Regions from separate parts of the Blastococcus sp. SYSU DS1021 genome, predicted to be linked through region 1. Evidence: riboswitches for the same ligand, from Rfam matches in the RefSeq annotation. Region 1 holds a riboswitch; the other holds the start of a gene.
The links. A riboswitch is a leader RNA that binds a small molecule or an ion and turns the genes downstream of it on or off. The one in region 1 is predicted to bind S-adenosylmethionine.
Positions count from the first base shown of each region.

Region 2: another riboswitch for S-adenosylmethionine. It lies ahead of thrC (threonine synthase); the one in region 1 lies ahead of ACI8AP_RS20415 (bifunctional o-acetylhomoserine/o-acetylserine sulfhydrylase).

Region 1 is NZ_JBJHAL010000039.1:16,842-22,493, forward strand. It holds gene ACI8AP_RS20400 (threonine aldolase family protein) at 1-250, opposite strand, end outside; gene ACI8AP_RS20405 (YdeI/OmpD-associated family protein) at 276-854, opposite strand; gene metX (homoserine O-acetyltransferase MetX) at 896-1,972, opposite strand; gene ACI8AP_RS20415 (bifunctional o-acetylhomoserine/o-acetylserine sulfhydrylase) at 1,975-3,267, opposite strand; SAM riboswitch class IV at 3,310-3,425, opposite strand; gene ACI8AP_RS20420 (hypothetical protein) at 3,513-4,028, opposite strand; gene ACI8AP_RS20425 (mechanosensitive ion channel family protein) at 4,025-4,921, opposite strand; gene ACI8AP_RS20430 (thioesterase family protein) at 5,031-5,652, opposite strand, start outside.
Region 2 is NZ_JBJHAL010000004.1:70,447-76,098, reverse strand. It holds gene ACI8AP_RS04295 (alpha/beta fold hydrolase) at 1-199, shown strand, start outside; gene ACI8AP_RS04290 (ABC transporter permease) at 196-1,086, shown strand; gene ACI8AP_RS04285 (hypothetical protein) at 1,128-1,304, shown strand; gene ACI8AP_RS04280 (HAD family hydrolase) at 1,309-2,130, opposite strand; SAM riboswitch class I at 2,189-2,317, shown strand; gene thrC (threonine synthase) at 2,330-3,631, shown strand; gene ACI8AP_RS04270 (cold-shock protein) at 3,857-4,057, shown strand; gene groL (chaperonin GroEL) at 4,444-5,652, shown strand, end outside.

The DNA.
Region 1 (5,652 bases):
CGCGACGGTCCGCGTGCACGCGCAGCGCCGCCTGCTGCGCCATGACCCCGCTGGGCAGGTACGCCGCCGCCGGCAGGCCGAGCAGCCCGGCGACCTCGGCCTCCAGCTCGGCCACCACCCCGCCCTCGCCGTACCGGTCCGGGGCGGTGCCGGGCGGGACCGTGGCCAGCAGGTCGGCCGGCCGCCACTCGCCGTGCCCGGTCAGCGCGCGGGTGCAGGCCTCGCGCAGCGCGAGGAGGTCGTCGTCCACCCGGGAAGTCTCGCCCGCCGGGTGGTCAGTGGAAGCGGCGCCCCTCGGCGAGCATCTGCACGGCGGCGGCGATCCGCTTGGCCCGGCCCGCCGGCGTGACGGCGGTGTGCACCCGCCACAGGACGGCGTAGCGGTTCTGGCCGTCGAGGGCGTCGAAGGCGGCCCGCGCGCCGGGCTGCGCGTCCAGGGCCGCGGCGAGGTCGTCGGGCACGGTGATGGTGGCCGCGCCCGGATAGGCGCGTGCCCACCGGCCGTCGGCCTGCGCGGCCGCCACGGCGGCCAGGCCCGCCGGGCGCATCCGGCCCTCGGCGGTCAGCCGCTCCACGGTGGCGACGTTCTTCTGCGACCACACGCTGCGCGCGCGGCGCGGGGTCAGCCGCAGCAGGTGGTAGGAGTCGTCCAGCCGCTGGCCGCGCCCGTCGATCCAGCCGAAGCACAGGGCCGACTCGACGACCTGCGCCGCGGTGACGGAGGGGATGCCCGAGCCCTTGCGGGCGATCTGCACGTAGAGCCCCGGGGCGGTGGCGTGGTGGGCCTCCAGCCAGGCCTCCAGGGCGGGCTGGTCGGCGAACGGCAGCATCGGCAGATCCGTCGGCGCGGGCACGGCCCCATCCTGGACCCGCGGTACGACGGGTTCCGGAGATGTCAGCCCGCCAGCAGCTCGCGCAGCAGCGCGTCCACCGCGGGGCCCTCGACGAGGAAGCCGTCGTGGCCGTACGGGGAGGAGATCAGCCGCAGCGGGACGCCGAGCGCGTCGGCCACCCGCTGCTGCTGCTCCGGGGGGTACAGCCGGTCGCTGTCCACGCCGGCGACGAGCGCGCGGGCGGTCACCCGGGCCAGCGCCGCCTCGACGCCGCCGCGGCCCCGGCCGACGTCCCAGCTGTTCATCGCCTCGGTGAGGAGCACGTAGCTGCCGGCGTCGAACCGGCCGGTCAGCTTCGCCCCGTGGTGCTGCAGGTAGGAGGCGACCGCGTAGCGGCCGTCCTCCTGCACCCGGGTGCCGAAGCGCGCCTCCAGCTCCGCCGCGCTGCGGTAGGTGAGGTGGGCGATCCGCCGGGCGACGTCCAGGCCGTCCGCCGGCGGGTCGGCGAGCGGGTAGTCCCCGCCCCGCCAGCGGGGGTCGGCCCGCACGGCCGCCTGCTGCGTGGTCTGGGTGCCGATCTGGTCGGCCGAGGCGACGGCGGTCGAGGCGAGGAAGAAGAGCGCGGCCACCCGGCCGGGGAACGCGACCGCCCACTCCAGCGCCCGCATACCGCCCATCGAGCCGCCGGCGACGCACGCCCAGCGCCGCACGCCGAGCGCGTCGGCCAGGGCCGCCTCGGCGCGCACCTGGTCGCCGACGGTCACCCCGGGGAAGCGTGACCCCCACGGGGCGCCGTCGGGGGCGGCCGACGACGGCCCCGTCGTCCCCTGGCAGCCACCGAGCACGTTGGCGCAGACGACGAAGAACCGCTCGGTGTCCAGGGCGGCACCCGGGCCGACCACGCCGCTCCACCAGCCGGGCGTCGGGTGGCCGGGCCCGGCCGGCCCGACGACGTGGCTGTCACCGGTGAGCGCGTGCTCGATCAGCACCGCGTTCCCGCCGTCGGGCGCGAGCGTGCCCCAGCACTCGTAGGCGATGCGCACGCCGGGCAGGCTCCCGCCGCGTTCCAGCTCGAACGGGCCGGGCAGGTCGAGGAACCGGCGGTCGCCCGCCGGGTCGCCCTCGACCCACCCGCCCACCGTCAGGCCGACTTGGCGGCGCGGAACCCGGCCTCCAGGTCGGCGAGGATGTCCTCGATGCCCTCCAGGCCGACGGCGAGGCGCACCAGACCCGGCGTGACCCCGGTGGTCAGCTGCTCCTCGGGCGTGAGCTGGGAGTGCGTCGTGGAGGCGGGGTGGATGACCAGGCTGCGCACGTCGCCGATGTTGGCGACGTGGCTGTGCAGCTCCAGCGCCTCCACGAACCGCTTGCCGGCCTCGACGCCGCCGTGCAGCTCGAAGGTGAGGACGGCGCCGGCTCCCTTCGGCGCGTACTTCTGCTGCGCCGCGTGCCACGGCGAGGACGCCAGCCCCGGGTAGTTCACCCGCTCGACGGCGTCGTGGCCCTCGAGGAACTCGGCCACCCGCTGCGCGTTGGCGACGTGCCGCTCCATGCGCAGCGACAGCGTCTCGATGCCCTGCACCACGAGGAAGGCGTTGAACGGCGAGACCGCCGGCCCCAGGTCGCGCAGCAGCTGCACCCGGGCCTTGAGCACGAACGCCGGCGCGCCGAGGTCGGCGTAGACGACCCCGTGGTACGTCGGGTCGGCGGTGGTGAACATCGGGTGCCGGCCGCCGGTCCAGTCGAACGTGCCGCCGTCGACGATGAGCCCGGCGATGACGGTCCCGTGGCCGCCGAGGTACTTGGTGGCCGAGTGGACGACGACGTCGGCGCCGAACTCCAGCGGGCGGATCAGGTACGGCGTCGCGATGGTGTTGTCGACGATCAGCGGGACGCCGTTGCGGTGGGCGACACCGGCGACGGTCTCGATGTCGAGGATGTCGCCCTTCGGGTTGCCGATCGACTCGGCGAAGAACGCCCGGGTGTTCTCCTGGACGAGGGACTGCCAGTTCTCCGGGTCGTCGGGGTCCTCGACGAAGGAGACGGTGATGCCCATCTTCGGCAGCGAGTGGTGCAGCAGGTTGTAGGTGCCGCCGTAGAGCGAGGCGGACGCCACGATGTGGTCGCCGGCCTCGGCGAGGTTGAGGATCGCCAGGGTCTCCGCGGCCTGCCCGGAGGCGACGGCGAGCGCGGCGACGCCGCCCTCCAGCGACGCGACGCGCTGCTCCAGCGCGTCCTGCGTCGGGTTCATGATCCGCGTGTAGATGTTGCCCATCTCGGCCAGCGCGAACAGGTCCGCGGCGTGCTGGGTGTCGCGGAACTGGTAGGCCGTCGTCGCGTAGATGGGCAGTGCCCGGGCACCGGTGGCCGGGTCCGGGCTCGTGCCGGCGTGGATCTGCCGGGTCTCGAAGCTCCAGCTCTGCGGGTCGGTCATGCGCCGTCTCCTCTCGCTCGCGGAGACCCGCGGCGCACGGGAGCTCCGTCCTTGCCGGGGGGCGGGCGCCTCCCGGCCGGCTCTTCCCCTGGAGCACCTCAGACGGAGTAGAGGTTGCCGGGCAGCCAGCCAGGTGCTTCGCGCTGCCTCTCAGGAGCCGAGGTGATCCTAGGACGCGCCGCAGGGGAGTGCGCGCCGCCCCCGTGGCGGGACGGATGTCCCACGTGAAACACCGGCCCCGTCGGTCACCCGGTCGGGGAGGCGGGGTCCGTCTCGTCGCCGGTGCCCCCCGTGTCGCCGGTCGGCTCCGGTCCGGTGGTCTCCGGAGCCGTCGTGGTCGGCTCGGTGGTCGGGGACGGCGAGTCGGTCGTCGGGGTGCTGGGCCGGGACGTCGTCGTCGGGGCCGGCTCCGTCTCCTCGGTGGTCGTCGGCTCCGTCTCCTCGGTGGTGACCGGCTCGGTCTCCTCGGCCTGCTCGGTGACCTGGCCCCGGGTGTCCGGCTCGCCGGGGGCCGGCGGCTTGACGTTGAGGTACAGCGCGAAGACGGAGACGAACAGCACGGCGAGCACGACCGTGGAGGTGCGCGCCCGGCCCAGGTGCTTGGGCACGGCCGACCACCAGCGGTGGCGCGGCGCCGCGGTCGTGCCGGTGGGCGCCCCGGCATCGGCGGCCGCGGCGGCGGGCGCCGTGCTGACGACGGGTTCGTCGGAGGCCCGGGCGGTGGCGTCGGTCGGGTCGCGGCGCTCGTCGGGGGCGGTCACGAAACCTCCTCCTGGACGGCGGTCGCGCCGTCCCGCGCCGCGACCGAGGTGGTGGGCTGCGGCACCTGCATGCCCTGGCTGCGGAAGGCCTGGACGATGCGCGCCCGCAGGTCGCGGCCGACCTCGAACTGCTTGCCGGGGAGCGTGCGGGCGACCACCCGTACGTTCACCTCGTCCAGGCCGAGGGTCTCCACCCCCATGACCGTGGGCGGGTCGAGCAGCAGCGGCCGCATCGCCGGGTCCCGGAACGCCTCCCGGCCCACCTCCCGCAGGATCTCGTTGGCCCGGTTCACGTCCACCGTGGTCGGCACCGGCACGTCGACGACGGCGCGCGCCCAGTCGCGGGACAGGTTCACGACCTTGACGATCTGGCCGTTGGGCACGGTCACGACCTCGCCGTTGGGCGAGCGCACCCGCGTGACGCGCAGGGTGACGTCCTCGACGGTGCCGTTCGCCGGGTCGCCACCGCCCACGACCTGGATGGAGACGACGTCGCCGAACCCGTACTGGCGCTCGGTGATGATGAAGAAGCCGGCCAGCACGTCACCGACGATGCGCTGGGCGCCGAAGCCCAGGCCCACGCCGAGCACCGTGGCAGGCGCGACCAGGCCGGTCACCGGGATGCCGAGCCGGTCGAGGATGAAGAAGACCGAGATCGAGTAGATGAGCACGACCGCCGCCCAGGTGAGCACCTGGGTCAGCGAGTGGCGGTGCTTGGCCGCCTCCGACCGGACCAGCGCGTCCCCGCCGGTGGAGTTCCGGTCGATCCGGTCGGTGATCTTGTCGCCCACCCAGCCGACGAAGCGGGCGAGCAGGACCGAGCCGAGGACGATCAGCACCACTTCGAGACCCCGCCCGGACAGCCAGTCCAGCACGTCTCTCAGCGCGTCCACGGGGCGGCACTCCGATCATCGGGGGAAGCGGCCTCTCCACCTTGCGCACCGCCGCCCGGCGATGCCAGCCCGACCCGCCGCCCAGTGCCGGTGGTGACGGAGACATCGCTCACGGCGTCTCCCGCGGCTCGACGAACAGCGACTGCGTGGACCGCCCGATCGGGCCGTCGACGTCGAAGAGGACCGCGAAGCACTGCGCCGCCCCGGTGCCGCCGTGCACGGTCTCGGCGGCCATCCCCAGCCACTCCCCGCGCGGGGGTCGGTGCAGCGCCACGGAGAGGTCGACGTTGGCGAACGTGGCGCGCGTCCAGTCGAGGCTGGCGGAGATGCCGCTCGCGGCGTCGGTCATGACCAGCAGGTGCTGCAGCGGCGTCATCGGCTCTCCGGCGACCAACTCGCACTCGGGGCGGGTCCAGGCCGTGGCCGGCCCCGGGCCGTTGAAGGTCCCCGCGGCGAACCGCCACTCCAGCGCCCGGTGGTAGGCGATCTCGGTGGTGAAGAACCCCGCCCGCTCGGGGCGGCTCTCCTCGGGTCCGGACGGCGCCGGGTGCGGCTGCCCGGTCGCCGGGGCGGCGTCGTCGCGGGAACGCATCCGCCAGGCCGACAGCCGCATGAGCGGGCGGTCGTCGCCGGTGTCGAGGACCGCCTCCACCAGCTCGATCCGCCGGCCGGGGCGGATCACCGAGGTGCGCACCCGCACCGGGCCGACCGGGACCGGCGCCAGGATGTCG
Region 2 (5,652 bases), on a different contig from region 1:
CGACCGGGCGATCGCCGTCCTCTCGTCGCTGCCCGGGGTCACCGGCGCGCGCGGCGACGACGGCCTGGTCGCCGAGCTGGACGGCGCCCGCCGCGCCGACGTGCTGCAGGCGCTGGTGTCCGCCGGTATCGCCGTCGAGCAGTTCACGCCGCGACGACGCCTGGAGGACGCCTTCCTGGCCCTGGTGGGGGAGTCATGAGCACGACCAGTCGATCCGTGGACTCCGAGCACGTGCAGTCGACCGGCGCGGTCGCCGGCTACCGGCCGGAGCGGACGCTCCGGCTGTCGGTGGAGCTGCGCCGGCAGTTCAAGCGCCGCCGCACGATCGGCGTGTTCGCGCTCATGGTGGCGCTCCCGCTGGTGCTCATCGCCGCCCTCCAGCTGGGCGCCAGCGAGGAGGCGGCGGAGAACAACCGGATCAACCTGGTCGACGTCGCGACGGCGAGCGGGCTGAACTTCACCCTGTTCGTGCTGTTCGCGACGACCAGCTTCTTCCTCGTGGTGGTCTACGCGCTCTTCTTCGGCGACACCGTGGCCGTCGAGGCGCAGTGGGGCTCGTTGCGGTACGCCCTGGCTACGCCGATCCCGCGGATGCGGCTGCTGCGGCAGAAGTGGCTGGCCGCCCTCGTGCAGTCGGTGGCGGCGCTGCTCACGCTCGCCGCGGTTGCTGTGGTCGCCGGTGGGATCGCGTTCGGCTTCGACGACATCCGGACGCCGGTCGGGGTGGGGATCGACCAGGGCGAGGGCATGCTGCGGCTGGCCGGGATGCTCGGCTACCTGGCCATCCACCTGCTCGTCGTCGGCGCGCTGGCGTTCTGGTTCTCCACCATCACCGACGCACCGCTGGCGGCGGTCGGTGGCGCGGTGTTCACCATGTTCGTCTTCGCCATCCTCGACCAGGTTGAGCAGCTCGGGTCGATCCGCGACTGGTTCCCGACGGCGGAGGAGTTCGCCTGGACCGACCTGCTGCAGACGCCGGTCGACGACGGCGACCTGTTCCGCGGCGTGATCCAGTCGCTGGTCTACATCGCCGTCTTCACGGCGCTCGGCTTCCGCCACTTCGCCCGCCGCGACGTCACCAGCTGACCCCCTGCCCGCAAGGCCGTCGCCGACGTAGCTTGTCCTGCATGAGCGGACTGTGGGGTCTCGTGGCCGGGGTCGTCTGCTTCGTCGTCCTGCTCCTGCTGTTGCCACTGCTCGGCGCGATCGGCTCCGTCGAGCTGGTGGTCATCGTGCTGGTGGCCGTCCTCGTCGGTGTGCTGGTCGCCGGACGGTCCCGTGCGGGGAGCGGCGGGAGCAGCTGAGCGCTCACAGGGACGCGCGTACCGCCTGGGCCCAGCCCTCGCCCATGGGGGCGTCGGTGACCGTCACGTTGGGGACGGCGGACAGCAGCTCGGCCATCCCGTCCACGGCGCCCCCGTTCGCGGTGATCCACAGCCGGCCCACCGCGGGCGCCATGTCGAGGTCGCTGACGCTGTCCCCGATCGCGACGGCATCGGCGGGGGTGAGGCCGCGCCGCTCCAGGTCCCAGGCGATCGCCGCGCCCTTGGAGATCCCGCGCGGCATCAGGTGGTAGACCCGCGGCGGCGCGGCGTCGTCGTCCAGGCCCATCCAGGAGGCCGCAGGGATCGCGCCGTTGTCCTTGAGCGTCAGCCAGCCCACGCCCCGCTCGGCCAGCCAGGCGTCGACGGCGAGGGCGTCGACCCGGCCGCGCAGCAGCGCATCGGTGGCGTGCGTGGCGTGCCACGGGGCGTGCCACTCCAGTCGCCCCGGGTGCTCGGCGATCAGCTCCTCGACGACGCCGAGCTCGGCCATCACCTCCATCGGCGTGCGGTCGCCGTACTCCTCGGGCAGCGCGCCGCGCAGGCGGTGGGTGTTCCGCCCGGAGCCCCAGCCGATCGTGGCGCCCAGTTCGGCGATGGCGCCGTCGGCGGCGAAGATCCGCGCGGCCTCCACCACCTGCTCGTACGTCCGGCCGCTGACCAGCACCAACGCCACTCCGGCGCGGTGCAGGTCGAGCAATGCGGCGGCCGGCCCGTCGGTCAGCTCCCGCCCGGCCGTGTGCCAGAAGGAGCCCCGCGGCCCCACCATCGTGCCGTCGAGGTCGGTGTAGACGACGCGCGCGCTCACCAGGCCATCCTGTCCGGCCGCTGGGCCCGGCTCGCGACTGGGTACAGTTCACGCCGTTCACTCATCCAGAGGGGCAGAGGGACACGGCCCGACGAAGCCCCGGCAACCGCCGCCTGCGCGCACGTGCAGCGGGAGGTGCCAATTCCGTCCCGCGCGGCTCGACGGCCCGCTGCGGGGAAGATGAGGAGGTAGTCGTCGCATGACCCTCACCGCTCCCGGATCCGTCCAGGCCGACTCCAGCGCCGGTGGCCCCGTGCCCCCGTGTCCCGCCCGCGGGCTCGTCTGCCGCAACTGCGGCGCCACGTTCGGGCTCATCGCCGAGCACGCCTGCGCCGAGTGCTTCGGGCCCCTGGAGGTCGACTACGACCCCGAGCTGATGAAGGCGGTGACCCGCGAGCAGATCGAGGCCGGGCCGCAGAACATCTGGCGCTACGTGGCCCTCCTGCCGGTGGGTCAGCACCCGGCCGACCGCGTCTCGCTGGACCCGGGCATGACCCCGCTGGTCCGCGCCGACCGGCTCGCCGCCGAGCTGGGCCTCACCGGCGGGCTGTGGGTGAAGGACGACTCGGCCAACCCCACCCACTCCTTCAAGGACCGCGTGGTCAGCCTCGCCGCGACCGCCGCCAAGGGGCTCGGGTACACGAAGATCGCCGCCGCCTCCACCGGCAACCTGGCCAACTCGGTGGCCGCGCACGCCGCCCGCGTCGGCCTGCCGTCGTTCGTCTTCATCCCGAGCGACCTGGAGCCCGGCAAGGTCGTCCAGTCGGCCGTCTACGGCCAGACCCTGGTCGCCGTCGACGGCTCCTACGACGACGTCAACCGGCTGACCAGCGAGCTCGCCGAGACCGACGAGTTCGAGGACACCGCCTTCGTCAACCAGAACGTGCGGCCCTACTACGCCGAGGGCTCCAAGACGATGGGCTACGAGATCGCCGAGCAGCTCGGCTGGCGGATCCCGGCCCAGGTCGTCATCCCCATGGCGTCGGGGTCGCTGCTCACCAAGGTGGACAAGGCCTTCCGCGAGCTCAGTGCCGCGGGCATCGTCGAGGCGACCGAGTGGACGATCTTCGGTGCGCAGTCGGCCGGCTGCGACCCGATCGCCACCGCCTTCGACAACGGGTGGGACGTCGTGAAGCCGGTGAAGCCCACCGGCATCGCCAAGTCGCTGAACATCGGCAACCCGGCCGATGGCCCCTACGCGCTCGACGCGATCCGCCGCACCGGCGGCTCGGTCGCCCGGGTCGGGGACGACGAGATCGTCCAGGGCATCCGCGACCTGGCCCGTACGACCGGCGTCTTCGCCGAGACCGCGGGCGGGGTGACCGTCGCCGTGCTGCGCAAGCTGGTGGAGGGCGGTCAGCTGGACCCGGCCAAGGAGACCGTCGTCCTCAACACCGGGGAGGGCCTGAAGACCCTCGACCCGCTGGAGCCGGTCGTCGGCCCCACGCACCGGGTCGAGCCGTCGCTGAAGTCGGTGCGGGCGGCCGGCCTCATCGGCTGAGCGGTCCGTCCGGCGGGAGCGTAGAGTCCGGGCCGGTTCCCCGGTCCGGGCGACGTCGTCGCCGGATCCGGGTGCGTCGTGCGCGCGTGGGGCTGTCACCTGCGCTTCTCTGCTGTACCGTCTCGCGCGGTTCGAGTTCCACGTTCGTGTTCGGCGGGCGGAAGAGCGAGACCCCGCCACATCGAGAGCGATGGGGCGCCGCACGCACGAAACGTGGGAGCACACGTGGCACAGGGCACCGTGAAGTGGTTCAACGCCGAGAAGGGCTTCGGCTTCATCGCAGTCGACGGCGGCGAGGACGTCTTCGTCCACTACTCGTCCATCCAGATGGACGGGTACAAGAGCCTCGACGAGGGGCAGCGGGTCGAGTTCGAGGTCGTCCAGGGCGCCAAGGGCCCCCAGGCCGACGCCGTCCGCAGCGCCTGAGAACCACTCGGCAACACCGGCCGAGGCCCGGTTCCCCACGGGGGACCGGGCCTCGGTCGTTCCGGGGGCTCGGTTCCCACCGCGTGCGCCCTTCCGGCAGGCTTGCTGTCCGGGTGATGGCGGCGGTCGACCAGGTGCCGCGGACCAGCCCGCCCCGGTGAGAGCCCCCCGGGGGGTGGGAACAGCCGGTCGAGGGACCCCGTTCTTGCACTCGCAGGGGTCGAGTGCCAGACTCAGTTCTGGCACTCAGGGCTCCTGAGTGCCAATCAGGTCGGAACGGTGAGGCACCGGTCCGTGGGCCGACGGAGCGTCCACGTCGCTGGTGTCGTCCGTCGCGGGCGCCGAACCCGGCCGTGCAGCGATCCATGCTCGGAGGACATCACCACATGGCCAAGATGATCGCGTTCAACGAAGAGGCGCGCCGCGGCCTCGAGCGAGGGATGAACACCCTCGCCGACGCCGTCAAGGTGACCCTCGGCCCCCGTGGCCGGAACGTCGTTCTTGAGAAGAAGTGGGGCGCGCCCACCATCACCAACGATGGTGTGAGCATCGCCAAGGAGATCGAGCTCGAGGACCCGTGGGAGAAGATCGGGGCCGAGCTCGTCAAGGAGGTCGCGAAGAAGACCGACGACGTCGCGGGTGACGGCACCACCACCGCCACCGTGCTCGCCCAGGCGCTCGTCCGCGAGGGTCTGCGCAACGTCGCCGCCGGCGCGAACCCGATGGCCCTGAAGAAGGGCATCGAGAAGGCCGTCGCCTCGGTCAGCGAGTACCTGCTCTCCACGGCCAAGGACGTCGAGACCAAGGAGCAGATCGCCGCCACCGCGTCGATCTCCGCCGCCGACCCCGCCATCGGTGAGCTCATCGCCGAGGCGATGGACAAGGTGGGCAAGGAAGGTGTCATCACCGTCGAGGAGAGCAACACCTTCGGCCTCGAGCTCGAGCTCACCGAGGGCATGCGCTTCGACAAGGGCTACATCTCGCCCTACTTCGTCACCGACACCGAGCGCATGGAGGCCGTCCTCGACGACCCGTACGTGCTCGTCGTCAACTCGAAGATCAGCTCGGTCAAGGACCTGCTCCCGCTGCTGGAGAAGGTCATGCAGTCGGGCAAGCCGCTGGCCATCATCAGCGAGGACGTCGAGGGCGAGGCCCTCGCGACCCTGGTCGTGAACAAGATCCGCGGCACCTTCAAGTCCGTCGCCGTCAAGGCCCCGGGCTTCGGTGACCGCCGCAAGGCCATGCTGGGCGACATCGCCATCCTCACCGGTGGCCAGGTCATCAGCGAGGAGGTCGGCCTCAAGCTCGACACCGCCGACCTCGAGCTGCTCGGCCGGGCTCGCAAGGTCGTCGTCACCAAGGACGAGACGACGATCGTCGAGGGTGCGGGTGACACCGACCAGATCCAGGGCCGGGTCAACCAGATCCGCAGCGAGATCGAGCGGTCGGACTCCGACTACGACCGGGAGAAGCTGCAGGAGCGCCTGGCCAAGCTGGCCGGTGGCGTGGCCGTCATCAAGGCCGGCGCCGCGACCGAGGTCGAGCTCAAGGAGCGCAAGCACCGCATCGAGGACGCGGTGCGCAACGCCAAGGCC